One region of the Streptomyces sp. NPDC002817 genome, then DNA from elsewhere that is predicted to be linked to it. Evidence: riboswitches for the same ligand, from Rfam matches in the RefSeq annotation. Region 1 holds a riboswitch; each other region holds the start of a gene.

Region 1 (3,201 bases):
GCCGGGCGTGGCCCGCGCCGACGAGGGCGCGCACGGCGTGCGGCAGGACGAGGCCGACGAAGCCGATCGCCCCGGCGGAGCTGACCAGCACGGCCGTGAGCAGGGCCGTGACGCACAGGAGGACCAGCCTCGTCCGCGCGACGGCCACCCCGAGCGCGGCCGCCGCGTCCTGGCCGAAGGCGAAGGCGTCGAGGGTACGGGCGTACGTCAGACACACCCCCAGTGCGAGGGCGAGCACGGCCGCGCACACCCATACGTCGGTCCAGCCCGCGCCGCTGAGCGAGCCGAGGAGCCAGAAGAGGACGCCCCGGGTGGTCTCGGCGTCGGCCGCGGTCAGCACGATGAACGAGGTCAGCGCGGAGAAGAGCTGCATGGCGGCGACGCCGGCCAGGACGACCCGGTCGGTGCTGCCGCCGAGGGTGTGGCTGAGGAACAGCACCAGCGCGAAGGAGACCAGGGCGCCCACGAACGCCCCCGTCGGCACGGACACCGCGCCCGCGCCGACACCGAGGACGACCACCGCGACGGCCCCCGTCGAGGCGCCCGAGGACACGCCGAGGACGAACGGGTCGGCGAGCGGGTTGCGCAGCAGCGACTGCATCACCGCACCGCACACGGCGAGTCCGGCCCCGCACACCGCCGCGAGGAGGGTGCGGGGCAGCCGGAGCTGCCAGACGATGCCGTCCCGGATGGGCGTCAACTCCGAGGTGCCGACGCCGAGATGGGCGATGACGGTGGACCACACGTCCTGGACCCGGATGTCCGCCGGGCCGATGGTGATCGCCACGGCGACGGAGGCGACCAGCAGGAAGGCCCCCGCCACCCCGAGGGCAAGAGGCCGTGCGGTCACTTGGCGAGCCCGGACTCGCGGAGTCCGGCCGCGACCTTCTCCACGCCCTCGATGGTGCGGATGGTCGGGTTCATGGCCTGTCCGCTGAGCAGCACGTACCGCTTGTGCCTGACGGCGGCCATGTTCCTGGTGACCGGGTTCGACTCCAGGAACGCGATCTTCCTGTCGGCCGACTCGGCGGTCTGGGACTTGCGGGTGAGGTCGCCGATGACGAGGACGTCGGGGTCACGGTCGGCGACGGTCTCCCAGTTGATCTGGGGCCACTCCTCGTGCGTGTCGTCGAAGACGTTCTTCGCGCCCAGGGTCCGGGTGATAATGCCGGGTGCGCCGCAACAGCCCGCCATGTAGGGCGACTCGGAGTTGGCGAACCAGTACAGGAGGGTCACGTCCGAGGCGTCGAGGCCCGAAGTGGCCTTCCGCATCCGTTCCTTGAGCGAGGCGACCAGCTTCTCGCCGCGTTCCTCGACCCCGAACACCTTGGCCAGGTCCCGGACTTCGCCGTAGACGGCGTCGATGCCGAGAGCCTTGCTCCGCGACCCGTCGCCGCCGCTGTCGTTGTCCTTGCCTGCGCAGTCGGACGGGGAGACGTAGGTGGGGACGCCGAGCTTGTCGAACTGTTCGCGGGTGGCGACGCCGCCCTTGCCGAGGGTGGAGACGAAGGAGGCGGCGACGAAGTCGGGTTCGGCCTCCAGGACCCGCTCGTAGGAAGGGGCGTTGTCGGCGATCCGCGCCACCTTCGCGTTGGCCTTCTCCAGTCCCTTCAGCACGGGGTCGGTCCAGGTCGCCGTGCCCGCCATGCGGTCGGCGAGACCGAGGGAGAGCATGATCTCGGTGGTGCCCTGGTTGAGGGAGACGGCCCGCTTCGGGGGCGAAGCGACGCTGACGGTGTGGCCGCAGTTCTTCAGGGTGACGGCGGGCTTGGCATCGGTCGAGTCGGCGTCGGAGCAGGCGGTCAGGAGCAGGGTTCCTGCCACGAGCAGGGTGGCAGAACGCGCGTGCGGCACGGGAGTCGGTCCTCAGTCGTCGAGGGCTCGAACGCGGAGCCCGGTCGTACGGTGCTCCCCCGCCGCAGGTCGGCCGCGGGGGCCGCCAGCAGGTCTTCGGACTCGGGTTCCGCCGGGCCGGGGCGCCTTCCCGGACGTCGTACGACATCCAGTGGCGAAAGGCCCCGCCCGTCACCCTCACCGCTGCGCGTCAGCTCCGGATTCGCACCGGATTCCCTGACCCACGTCCATGGGTTCGACTGGCCTCGGCAAGCTATCACGGCGGTGCGTACCCTTTTCGAACGGCTGTGCCGGACCGGAGGGAGACCGGTCCGGCGCTCTGCGGGAATCGACGAGCCGCGTCCGCTGTTGTCGCGCACATCAGCCCTGGCAGGACTTCCGAGGAGGCCGAGCGTGTACGGCGACCCAGCAACGATCCGCAAGATCCTCACCGAGAGCGGCGACACCTGGGCGATCGTGGGCCTGTCGTCGAACCAGCGGCGCGCGGCCTACGGCGTCGCGGACGTGCTGCAGCGGTACGGCAAGCGCATCGTGCCTGTGCATCCCAAGGCGGAGACGGTCCACGGCGAGCAGGGCTACCCCTCGCTGGAGGCGATCCCCTTCGACGTCGACGTCGTGGACGTGTTCGTCAACAGCGACCTCGCCGGTGCCGTCGCCGACGAGGCCGTCGCGAAGGGCGCCGGGGCCGTCTGGTACCAGCTCGGAGTGATCGACGAGGCCGCCTACGAGCGCACCCGGGCCGCCGGTCTGGAGATGGTCATGGACCGCTGCCCCGCCATCGAGATCCCCCGGCTCGGCTGACCGGCCGCACAGGAACGTCGCCTAGCCTCGCGCCATGCACGAGTCGCCGTCACCCGCCCGCTGCTGCATGCCGTCGGGAGGCGGCCCGAGCGAGGAGCCGCGGGTCGTACCGCCGTCACGGGCTCCCCGGGGTCCGGACGATGGCATGGTGGCGCTGCCCGGTGGCGAGTTCCTGATGGGCGCGCAGGACGCGGAGGGGTTCCCCGCCGACGGGGAGGGTCCGGTGCGGGCGGTGCGGGTCGAACCCTTCCGGATCGACGCGTGCGCGGTGACCAATGAGCAGTACGCCGGGTTCGTCGCCGACACCGGGTACGCCACCGATGCCGAGCGCCTGGGATGGTCGTACGTCTTCGCCGGCTTCCTGCCCGCCACGCTCCGCCGCGGCGCCCCGCGACCCGAGGACACGCCCTGGTGGTGCGGGGTCGAGGGAGCGCTCTGGAACCGGCCTGAGGGGCCCGGCAGTTCGGTCGAGGACCGGGCGGACCATCCGGTCGTCCATGTGTCGTGGCACGACGCGGCGTCCTACGCGGCCTGGGCGGGCAAGCG
Region 2 (3,201 bases), on a different contig from region 1:
TAGCCGGTGAGCTGTTCGGCGAAGTACTGGACCATGTCGTTGCGTTCGGGCTCGCCGTGCACGAGGACGTCGATGCCGGTCTTCTCCTGGAAGGAGATCACCTCGCGGATCTCCGCCTCGATGCGCTTGTCGTACGCCGCCGTGTCGATGCGTCCGGCCTTCAGGTCGGCGCGTGCCGTGCGCAGTTCGCCGGTCTGAGGGAAGGAGCCGATGGTTGTCGTGGGCAGCGGCGGGAGCTTCAGGTGGGCGCGCTGGGCCAGGGCACGCTCGGCGTACGGCTGTGGGCGGCGGGCGTCGGCATCGGTGACGGCGGCCGTCCGGGCGCGCACGGCGTCGTCGTGGGTGATGGGGGAGGCCGCTCGGGAGGCCAGGTCCGCGCGGTTCGCGGCGAGTTCGGCGGCGATGGTGTCGGTGCCGCGGGCCAGGCCGTGTGCCAGTGTGACGATCTCGGACGTCTTCTGCCGGGCGAAGGCGAGCCAGCGGGCGATCTGCGGGGCGATGTCGCGTTCGGCCGTGACGTCGAGCGGGACGTGGAGCAGGGAGCAGGAAGCGGCCACGTCGACCCGGTCGGCGAGGCCGAGCAGGGTGCCCAGCGTGGACAGTGACTTCTCCAGATCGTTGATCCAGATATTGCGCCCGTCGACCACCCCGGCCACCAGCCGCTTGCCCGGCAGTCCGCCCACGGCGGCGAGGTCGTCGAGGTTGGCGGCGGCCGGGCCCGTGAAGTCCAGGGCGAGCCCGTCGACAGGTGCCTTGGCCAGAACGGGCAGGGCCTGTCCGAGGCGGTCGAAGTACGAGGCCACGAGCAGCTTCGGCCGGTCGGTCGGAGTGCCGAGTTCACGGTAGGCGCGGGCGGCGGCGCCGAGTTCCGCCGGAGTGCGGTCCTGGACGAGCGCGGGCTCGTCCAGTTGCACCCACTCGGCGCCGGCGGCCCGCAGAACCGACAGGACGTCGGCGTACACGGGCAGCAGCCGGTCCAGCAGCGTCAGCGGGTCGAAGTCGGCGGCGACCCCGGGGGCGGGCTTGGCCAGCAGCAGATAGGTGACCGGGCCGACCAGGACAGGCCGGGCGGCCAGACCGAGCGCGAGGGCTTCCCGTACCTCGGCGACCTGCTTCGAGGCATCCGCGGCGAAGACGGTGTCCGGCCCCAACTCGGGGACGAGGTGGTGGTAGTTGGTGTCGAACCACTTCGTCATCTCCAGCGGCGCGGTGTCCCGGCCGCCGCGGGCCATGGCGAAATAGCCGTCCAGTGCGTCCGCCGCGACGGCGTCGCGGTGGCGGGTGGGGATGGCGCCGACCATGACGGTGGTGTCCAGGACGTGGTCGTAGTACGAGAAGGCGCCGGTCGGCACCTCGTGGAGGCCGGCGTCTGCCAGCTCTCGCCAGTTCGAACGGCGCAGTTCGGTGGCGGTCCGGTGGAGCGCGTCGGCGGTGACGCGGCCCTTCCAGTAGCCCTCGATCGCCTTCTTCAGTTCCCGGTTCGGGCCCTGGCGCGGGTAGCCGTACACGGTGGCGTGCGCTGCCGCGGCTGCGGACTCGGTGGTCACGGAACTCTCCTTCGCGAGCTGTTCTCGTAGCACGACCCCGGCGACGGGGGAGAACGCGAAGGGAAAACGGCACTCCGGGCGGCCGCACGAAAACCTGTGCCCGCCTTGAGTGTTCGCCGACCCGCCCACGAGGTCACCGGGATCTCCGGGTACGAGTCGGTCGTACCCGGGCAGTGGCAGGTCTTCGGACTCGCGGGCACACCTCGTGATGTACGAGGCACCTAATGGCCGTCGCTTCCCAGACCCGCTTGCCGGGTCCAGTGCGTGTGACGGCGGTCGTTCCCGCTCACCGCTGCGGGGCAGTCCCGGATTCCCACCGGGTTCCCTCTTACGACGCTCCTGCCTGGCGGACAGGGCGAACCAGCTGCGTGCTCAGCCTATACACGAGGACGGGGGCGCCGCCGGTGAGTTCATCGGCGGCGCCCCCCGTCGTCGGTTCAGGAGATGCGGTGCACGAGCTGGGTGGTCAGCTCGTAACGGGCCCCTACGACGGCCAGTTCACCGGCGGCCACCTTCGCGGCGAGGTCGGGCTCCGCGGCGATGCGGGAGCGGATGGCCCGGACGTTGGCGTCGATGGTCGCGTCGACGCGGGCGTCGCCGTCCTTGGTGCGGTCTATGTTCGGTCGTATCTGGTCGGCCAGGTACTGGATGTGGGCCGGCAGCTGCGCACCGGAGACGTCGGTCTCGACGGCGGCCTTCACGGCGCCGCAGGACTGGTGCCCCAGGACCAGCACCAGCGGTATGTCGAGTTCCAGCACTCCGTACGCGACACTGCCGAGCACGGCCTCGTCCAGCACCTCACCGCCGCTGCGCACCGTCATCAGATCGCCGAGGCCCTGGTCGAAGACGAGCTCCGGGGGCACCCGGGAGTCGATGCACCCGAGGACGAGGGCGAAGGGATGCTGCCCCGTCGCCAGGGCCTGACGGACGGCGGGTGATTCGTCGGGGTGCCGCTCGCGGTAGGTGCGCCAGCGCAGATTGCCCGCCGCCAGTTCCCGCAGCGCCTCGTCGGGAGTGCCGGGTCGAGGACGCGTGCCGGTGGGGGTCGCCGACGCGGGGGTCGCGCCGAGCGTGAGGCCGGCGCCGAGAGCCGCGGCACCGGTGAGCCCGGCGCGCAGGAGTGCGCGGCGCCCGGCTCTGTGGGGAGTGTCTTGAGAGTTCACGGCGACGAACGTATGACCGAGTCCGGCACCGGTCTGTCGCGTTGCCAAACCATGGTGAAGCGCGGGGAAAGCGTGACGTGATCTTGGGTGGATCTTGGTCTTTCCTGGTGCCGTCCTTGGTGCGGCGGCCTCGGCAACTGCCTTGCTGTGCACTGCATTTGAGACAACCTGGCTCGAGAGAAGGTTCAGACCTGATCCCTGGAGAGCCCTTTCCGCAGGCTGTGTGGGAGGCGTCGCGGACGCCGGAGCGTGTGAATGAGTCAGGGCGGGAATCGGCCTTGTTCGTCCCGTTGATAGTTCAACGTGGGCGCTGCGAGAATCCCCGTCCCGACCCCGTTGTGACAATTCGCATCACGCGAATTTCTGATTCACAAATCCCCCACGAAGTCCGCACAGAGCGTGGCTCTGGCCTGCCTCCGCGCAAAGCAGCGAAGAAGGTGCATTGTGTCACGGCACTCCATGCCGTTCGGCGCGCCGCCGCCGTACTCCGA
Region 3 (3,201 bases), on a different contig from region 1:
GCCGCAGATTGATCTCGGCAGGACTGCCGGCCCCCTCACAGATCACCGCGTCATACGTGCCCCGCAGTTCGGCGAGACAGTCCAGCACCGTGCCGAGCAACTGCTGCTGGCGTCCCCCGTGGTAGCCGCGCGCACTGAGCTCACCGACCGGTTTGCCGAGCAGCACGACCTGACTGCTCTGCTCACCACCCGGCTTCAGCAGCACGGGATTCATGAGCGCGGTCGGCTCGACACGGCAGGCCTGGGCCTGCATGGCCTGAGCCCGCCCGATCTCGGCGCCCTCGCGGGTCACGAAGGAATTGAGGGACATGTTCTGCGCCTTGAAGGGCGCGACCTTCACCCCCTGCCGTACCAGCCACCGGCAGATCCCGGCGGTGACGACACTCTTGCCCGCGTCGGAGGTGGTGCCGGCGACGAGAAGCCCACCGCCGGTCATGACGCACGCGCCTTGAGAGCGACCCGCGCGGCGACACTGACGCCGAGCGCGAGCAGACCGACGCGACGGGACAGCCGTACGGCCCGCTCGATGTCGTGGACCTCCACGGAACGCCCCTCCTGGTTCAGCACGGGCCGGTGCTCGACGCGCCCCGCATACGACAAGGTCCCGCCGAGCCGCACGCCCAGGGCCCCGGCGAACGAGGCCTCCACGGGCCCGGCGTTGGGGCTCGGATGCTCGCCGGCGTCGGCACGCCAGGCTCGTACGGCCCCCCGCGGATCGCTCCCGGCGACAGCGGCCAGTACGGCGGTCAGCCGAGCCCCCGGCCACCCGGCGACGTCGTCGAGCCGGGCCGAGGCCCAGCCGTACCGCCGATGACGCGGCGACTTGTGCCCGACCATGGCGTCAAGGGTGTTGACGGCACGGAACCCGAGCAGCCCGGGCACGCCACCGACGGCTCCCCATACCAGGGCCCCCACGACGGCGTCGGAGGTGTTCTCGGCAACGGACTCGACCACGGCCCGGGCGATCCCGTCGGCATCCAGGGTCTGCGGATCCCGCCCGCACAGATGAGGCAGCCGCTCCCGCGCCGCCACGACGTCCCCGACTTCCAGGGCACGCCCGACGGTTCGTGCCTCGCGCACGAGCGAGGTGCCGCCCACGACGGCCCAGGTGGCGACACCGGTCAGCGCGACGGAGGCGGCGGGGGAGGGACGTACGGCCTTCTGCGCCACGGCACCGAGCACGACGGCGCCCCCGGCGCACACCGCGGTGTGCAAGGCCCCCCAACCCCGGTGGTCCCGCCACAACACCCGCTCCACGGCACCCGCGGCCCGCCCGAACACGGCGACCGGATGCCCCCGGCGTGGATCACCGAGCAGCAGGTCACCGAGAAGTCCGGCGGCGGCGCCGTACGCGAAGACGCGATCGGCACGCATCGGCTCAGCCGGCCGTGGCGTCGGGCAGCGACCTGGAGCGGTATCTCAAACGGCAGGCGAGCATGGCGATATGTCCTCACTCAGGGTGTCCACGCCCTGGTTCGACGAGACCGACGACGAGAGTTCCTGGCTCCCGGGGCTACCTACCCCGGTGACAGTGGCGGGACCGCGCCGGACTTCCACCGGCTTCCTCTTCTGCCGTCGTACATGGCTCCGGCAGTCCACCATGGGCCCGGAAGGGCCGTCAACTTGCCGTTGACCTGGGACGGGAGAGTGTGCTGAGGCCCACATACGGGGGGTTGCGGGCCTGACAAAAACGTGGGGTGCGGGACGGTGAACCGTCCCGCACCCCACAGGGTGTTCGCTCGTCGCGTCAGGCGACGATCAGATAGATCCCGTACGTCACCGCCGCCGCGCAGGCCGCGAAGCAGGCGTACGCGCCGGTGACCGCGAGGGCCGCGGATCCGCCCTGTGCGGTGGCCCGTTCCTGGCGGGAGAGGCCCATGATGCCGAGGGTGAACAGGGCCACGAGGGCCACGGTGACCACGAGGCTGACGCCGAAGACGGAGCCCAGCGCTTCCCAGTCGATCTTCATGTCGGTGATTCCTTCGTTCCTGGGTGCGGCGGGCTCAGACGGCGGCCGGCGGAGCGGCGGGCTCCGGGGCTGCGGTCGGGGCCGGGGCCGGGGCCGGGATCGTGGCCGTGAGGTCCTCGGTCACCGTGCCCGCCGGGGGAGGGGTGACCGCGGCGATCGCCGTCGTCACCACGCCGGCCGGCTCCTCGTCGCTGTCGTTGACGTTCGTGTGGTCGATGACCTCGCGGCGCGAGAGCTTCCAGATCGCCGCGCTCGAGGCGATGAGGAAGACCGCCACGACCGCCGTGCCCCAGTCGCCGAAGCCGGTGACCCACTCCGCCAGTGCGCCCACCAGGGCCGCGGCCGGCAGGGTCAGGCCCCACGCCACGAACATCCGCGTCGCCGTGGACCAGCGGACGACGCCGCCCTTGCGGCCGAGGCCCGCGCCCATCACCGCACCCGAGACCGAGTGCGTGGTGGAGAGGGAGAAACCGAGGTGCGAGGAGGCCAGGATGACCGTGGCCGCGCTGGTCTGGGCGGCGAAGCCCTGCTGCGGCTGGAGGTCGGTCAGGCCCTTGCCCATCGTGCGGATGATGCGCCAGCCGCCGAGGTAGGTGCCGAGCGCGATGGCGAGACCCGCGGAGAGGATGACCCAGGTGGGCGGGTCGGAGTCGGGGGCGACGGCGCCGCCGGCGACCAGGGCGAGGGTGATGATGCCCATCGTCTTCTGCGCGTCGTTCGTGCCGTGGGCCAGCGAGACCAGGCCCGCCGAGGCGATCTGGCCGGCGCGGAAGCCCTTCGCGGCGGCCTTGCCGTCGGCCTTCTTGCCCATGGAGTAGGAGAGGCGGGTCGCGAGCATCGCGGCGAGGCCCGCGACGATGGGCGCCGCGATCGCCGGGATCAGGACCTTGGTGACCAGGACGTCACCGTGGACCGCGCCCATGCCCGCCGAGGCGATGGTGGCGCCGATCAGACCGCCCATGAGGGCGTGCGAGGAGCTGGAGGGGAGTCCGACCAGCCAGGTCAGCAGGTTCCAGAGGATCGCGCCGACCAGGGCGGCGAAGATGACCTCGGGACGTATGCCGCTCTCGTCGACGAGACCCTTGGAGATCGTGTTGGCGACCTCCACGGAGAGAAATGCGCCCACAAGGTTCAGCACGGCGGACATGGCCACCGCGACCTTGGGCTTGAGTGCACCGGTCGAGATGGTCGTGGCCATCGCGTTGGCGGTGTCGTGAAAACCGTTCGTGAAA
Region 4 (3,201 bases), on a different contig from region 1:
ATCTGGATCCTCCAGACCTTCCCGGCACTGGTCGGCGGTCTGTTCACCCGCTGGTTCCACCGCTGGGCGCTGCTCGGCGGCTGGGCGGTCGGCATGATCTACGGCACGGTCGCGGCGTACGGCGTGGCCTCCCCCACCCAGAAGCACTTCGGCGGCTCGTCGAAGGAGATCCCGGGCATCGGCGAGATCGGCTACATCGGTCTGACGGCGTTCGTGCTCAACGTGGTGGTCACGGTGGTCCTCACATTCGTCCTGAGGGCCGCGAAGGCCCCCGAGGGCGTCGACGAGACGCGCCCCGAGGACTACACGGCGGACGCCGGCGACCCGGGCGTACAGGTGGAGCTGCCGCCGGCGACTGCGGACTCCGCTCACTGAAGAGACCTGGGGGCGCGGGGAACTGCGCGACCAGCCACGAACCACCCGCAGCGGGCCGCCGACAGCACCACCAACGGCGGCCCGCTTTCGTGCACACTCACCTGCATGGACATAGAGATCCGGCCGGCGAACCCCACCGAGTACGCCGTCATCGGCGAGATCACAGCCCAGGCCTACCTCCTGGACGGCCTCCTGACCTTCGGCGAGAGCGACTGGTACCTCGGCGAGTTGAGAGACGTCACCAAGCGGGCCGCCGCGGCCGAAGTGCTCGTGGCCTCCCTCGGCGGCGAGCCCGTCGGCACCGTCACGTACGTCCCCGCCGGCGGCCCCATGGCGAACCTCGCCCGCCCCGGAGAGGCCGAGATCCGCATGCTGGCCGTGTCCCGGGCGGCCCGCGGCAGAGGAGCCGGCGAAGCCCTCGTCCGCGCCTGCGTCGACCGGGCCAGAGCAGCCGACGGCTGCACCGGCATGGTCCTGTCGACGCAGCAGATCATGCACGCCGCGCACCGCATCTACGAACGTCTCGGCTTCACCCGCGTCCCCGCACGCGACTGGAATCCGATCCCGGGTGACGAGTTCACGCTTCTCACCTACGAGTTGACTCTCTGAAGTCGCTGCGACACAACATCTAGGGGTGCCAACAGAACCCGGCACAAGATGTATGCTCATGCTCGCTGTCGCCGCAGGGGAATCCGGTGCGAATCCGGAACTGTCCCGCAACGGTGTACTCATGCGTGCATAAGCACATATGAGAGTCAGTCCGAGGACCTGTCGACAGTGTGCCCAGGCCGCCGTGGCCCGGGTGCCAAGACGTCCGGGCCTCGTGGAGTGGGCCGGTGGACGCGACGCCCCGTGCGCTCGTGTGCTGCCCCCTGCCCTCCGCAAGGCCCCCGTGCCGAGCGAGGGAGAGCCCCCACGTGACCATCGCGCCAGTCGACCCGGCTTCAGTGACGCAGGCGGAGACCGACGGTCCCGGTACCGCGCTGCTGCGGACCCTGACCGAGCTGACCGCCGACCTCCCCGACGCCGACCCCGGACGGGTCGCCGCCGCCGCGCTGCGCGGCCGGTCCGCCCGGGCCGACGAGTCGGAGCTGCGCGAGCTGGCGACCGAGGCGGCCGCGGGGCTGATCTCCGAGGACCCTGCCTACTCCCGGCTCGCCGCCCGGCTGCTGACGATCAGCATCGCCGCCGAGGCCGCCTCGCAGGGCGTCACGACCTTCACCGGGTCGGTCGCGGTCGGCCACCGTGAGGGCCTGGTCGCGGACCGCACGGCGGAGTTCGTCCGGGTGCACGCCTCCAGGCTCGACGCCTTGATCGACGTGCACGCCGACGACCGCTTCGGCTACTTCGGGCTGCGCACCCTGCACAGCCGTTACCTCCTGCGGCACCCGATCACGCGTCAGGTCATCGAAACCCCCCAGCACTTCATGCTCCGGGTGGCGTCCGGCCTCGCCGAGGACGACACGGCCAGGGCCCTGGACGAAGTCGCCGCGCTCTACCGGCTCATGAGCCGCCTCGACTACCTCCCCTCCTCCCCCACGCTCTTCAACTCCGGCACCCGGCACCCCCAGATGTCGTCCTGCTACCTCCTCGACTCCCCGCTGGACGAGCTGGACTCCATCTACGACCGCTACCACCAGGTCGCCCGTCTCTCGAAGCACGCCGGCGGCATCGGACTGTCGTACTCCCGTATCCGCAGCCGCGGTTCGCTGATCCGCGGCACCAACGGGCACTCCAACGGCATCGTCCCGTTCCTGAAGACGCTCGACGCCTCGGTCGCCGCCGTGAACCAGGGGGGCCGGCGCAAGGGTGCGGCCGCGGTCTACCTGGAGACCTGGCACTCCGACATCGAGGAGTTCCTGGAGCTGCGGGACAACACCGGTGAGGACGCCCGGCGTACGCACAACCTGAACCTCGCGCACTGGATCCCGGACGAGTTCATGCGCCGGGTGAACACCGACGGCCAGTGGTCCCTGTTCTCCCCCGCCGACGTGCCCGAGCTGGTCGACCTGTGGGGCGCGGAGTTCGACGCGGCGTACCGCGAGGCGGAGACCAAGGGCCTCGCCAAGAAGACCATCCCGGCGCGTGACCTGTACGGCCGCATGATGCGCACCCTCGCGCAGACCGGCAACGGCTGGATGACCTTCAAGGACGCCGCCAACCGCACTGCCAACCAGACGGCCGAGGCGGGCAGCGTCGTCCACTCGTCCAACCTCTGCACGGAGATCCTGGAGGTGACCGACGACGGGGAGACGGCGGTCTGCAACCTGGGGTCCGTCAACCTCGGCGCGTTCGTGCTCGGCGACGACATCGACTGGGAGCGGCTGGACGAGACCGTCCGCACCGCCGTCACCTTCCTCGACCGGGTCGTCGACATCAACTTCTACCCGACCGAGCAGGCGGGCCGCTCCAACGCCCGCTGGCGGCCGGTGGGCCTGGGTGCGATGGGCCTCCAGGACGTCTTCTTCAAGCTGCGGCTGCCCTTCGACTCCCCGCAGGCCAGGGCGCTCTCCACCCGGATCGCCGAGCGCATCATGCTCGCCGCGTACGAGGCCTCCGCCGACCTGGCCGAGCGCAACGGCCCGCTGCCCGCGTGGGAGAAGACCCGTACCGCGCAGGGTGTCCTGCACCCCGACCACTACGACGTGGAGCTCACCTGGCCGGAGCGCTGGGCCGCGCTGCGGGAGCGTGTCGCCGCGGTCGGCATGCGCAACTCGCTGCTGCTGGCGATCGCCCCCACGGCCACCATCGCGTCCATCGCGGGCGTGTACGAGTGCATCGAGCCGCAGGTCTCGAACCTCTTCAAGCGCGAGACGCTGTCCGGTG

The links. Region 1 has a riboswitch for cobalamin ahead of ACWD3I_RS14030 (ABC transporter substrate-binding protein). Riboswitches for the same ligand answer to the same signal wherever they lie in the genome.
Region 2: it holds a riboswitch for cobalamin, as region 1 does, so the genes downstream of both, metE (5-methyltetrahydropteroyltriglutamate--homocysteine S-methyltransferase) here and ACWD3I_RS14030 (ABC transporter substrate-binding protein) in region 1, are expected to answer to the same signal.
Region 3: it holds a riboswitch for cobalamin, as region 1 does, so the genes downstream of both, ACWD3I_RS17615 (cobalamin biosynthesis protein) here and ACWD3I_RS14030 (ABC transporter substrate-binding protein) in region 1, are expected to answer to the same signal.
Region 4: it holds a riboswitch for cobalamin, as region 1 does, so the genes downstream of both, ACWD3I_RS21535 (ribonucleoside-diphosphate reductase subunit alpha) here and ACWD3I_RS14030 (ABC transporter substrate-binding protein) in region 1, are expected to answer to the same signal.

The regions. Positions count from the first base shown of each region.
Region 1 covers NZ_JBSFUY010000006.1:119,347-122,547, reverse strand. Annotated here, with positions in the region: gene ACWD3I_RS14035 (FecCD family ABC transporter permease) at 1-850, opposite strand, end outside; gene ACWD3I_RS14030 (ABC transporter substrate-binding protein) at 847-1,854, opposite strand; cobalamin riboswitch at 1,939-2,098, opposite strand; gene ACWD3I_RS14025 (CoA-binding protein) at 2,248-2,655, shown strand; gene ACWD3I_RS14020 (formylglycine-generating enzyme family protein) at 2,690-3,201, shown strand, end outside.
Region 2 covers NZ_JBSFUY010000021.1:110,533-113,733, reverse strand. Annotated here, with positions in the region: gene metE (5-methyltetrahydropteroyltriglutamate--homocysteine S-methyltransferase) at 1-1,547, opposite strand, end outside; cobalamin riboswitch at 1,706-1,928, opposite strand; gene ACWD3I_RS32100 (carbonic anhydrase) at 1,985-2,710, opposite strand.
Region 3 covers NZ_JBSFUY010000008.1:74,932-78,132, reverse strand. Annotated here, with positions in the region: gene ACWD3I_RS17620 (cobyric acid synthase) at 1-436, opposite strand, end outside; gene ACWD3I_RS17615 (cobalamin biosynthesis protein) at 433-1,374, opposite strand; cobalamin riboswitch at 1,476-1,615, opposite strand; gene ACWD3I_RS17610 (hypothetical protein) at 1,748-1,969, opposite strand; gene ACWD3I_RS17605 (inorganic phosphate transporter) at 2,004-3,201, opposite strand, start outside.
Region 4 covers NZ_JBSFUY010000010.1:204,265-207,465, forward strand. Annotated here, with positions in the region: gene mctP (monocarboxylate uptake permease MctP) at 1-375, shown strand, start outside; gene ACWD3I_RS21530 (GNAT family N-acetyltransferase) at 481-984, shown strand; cobalamin riboswitch at 1,037-1,165, shown strand; gene ACWD3I_RS21535 (ribonucleoside-diphosphate reductase subunit alpha) at 1,293-3,201, shown strand, end outside.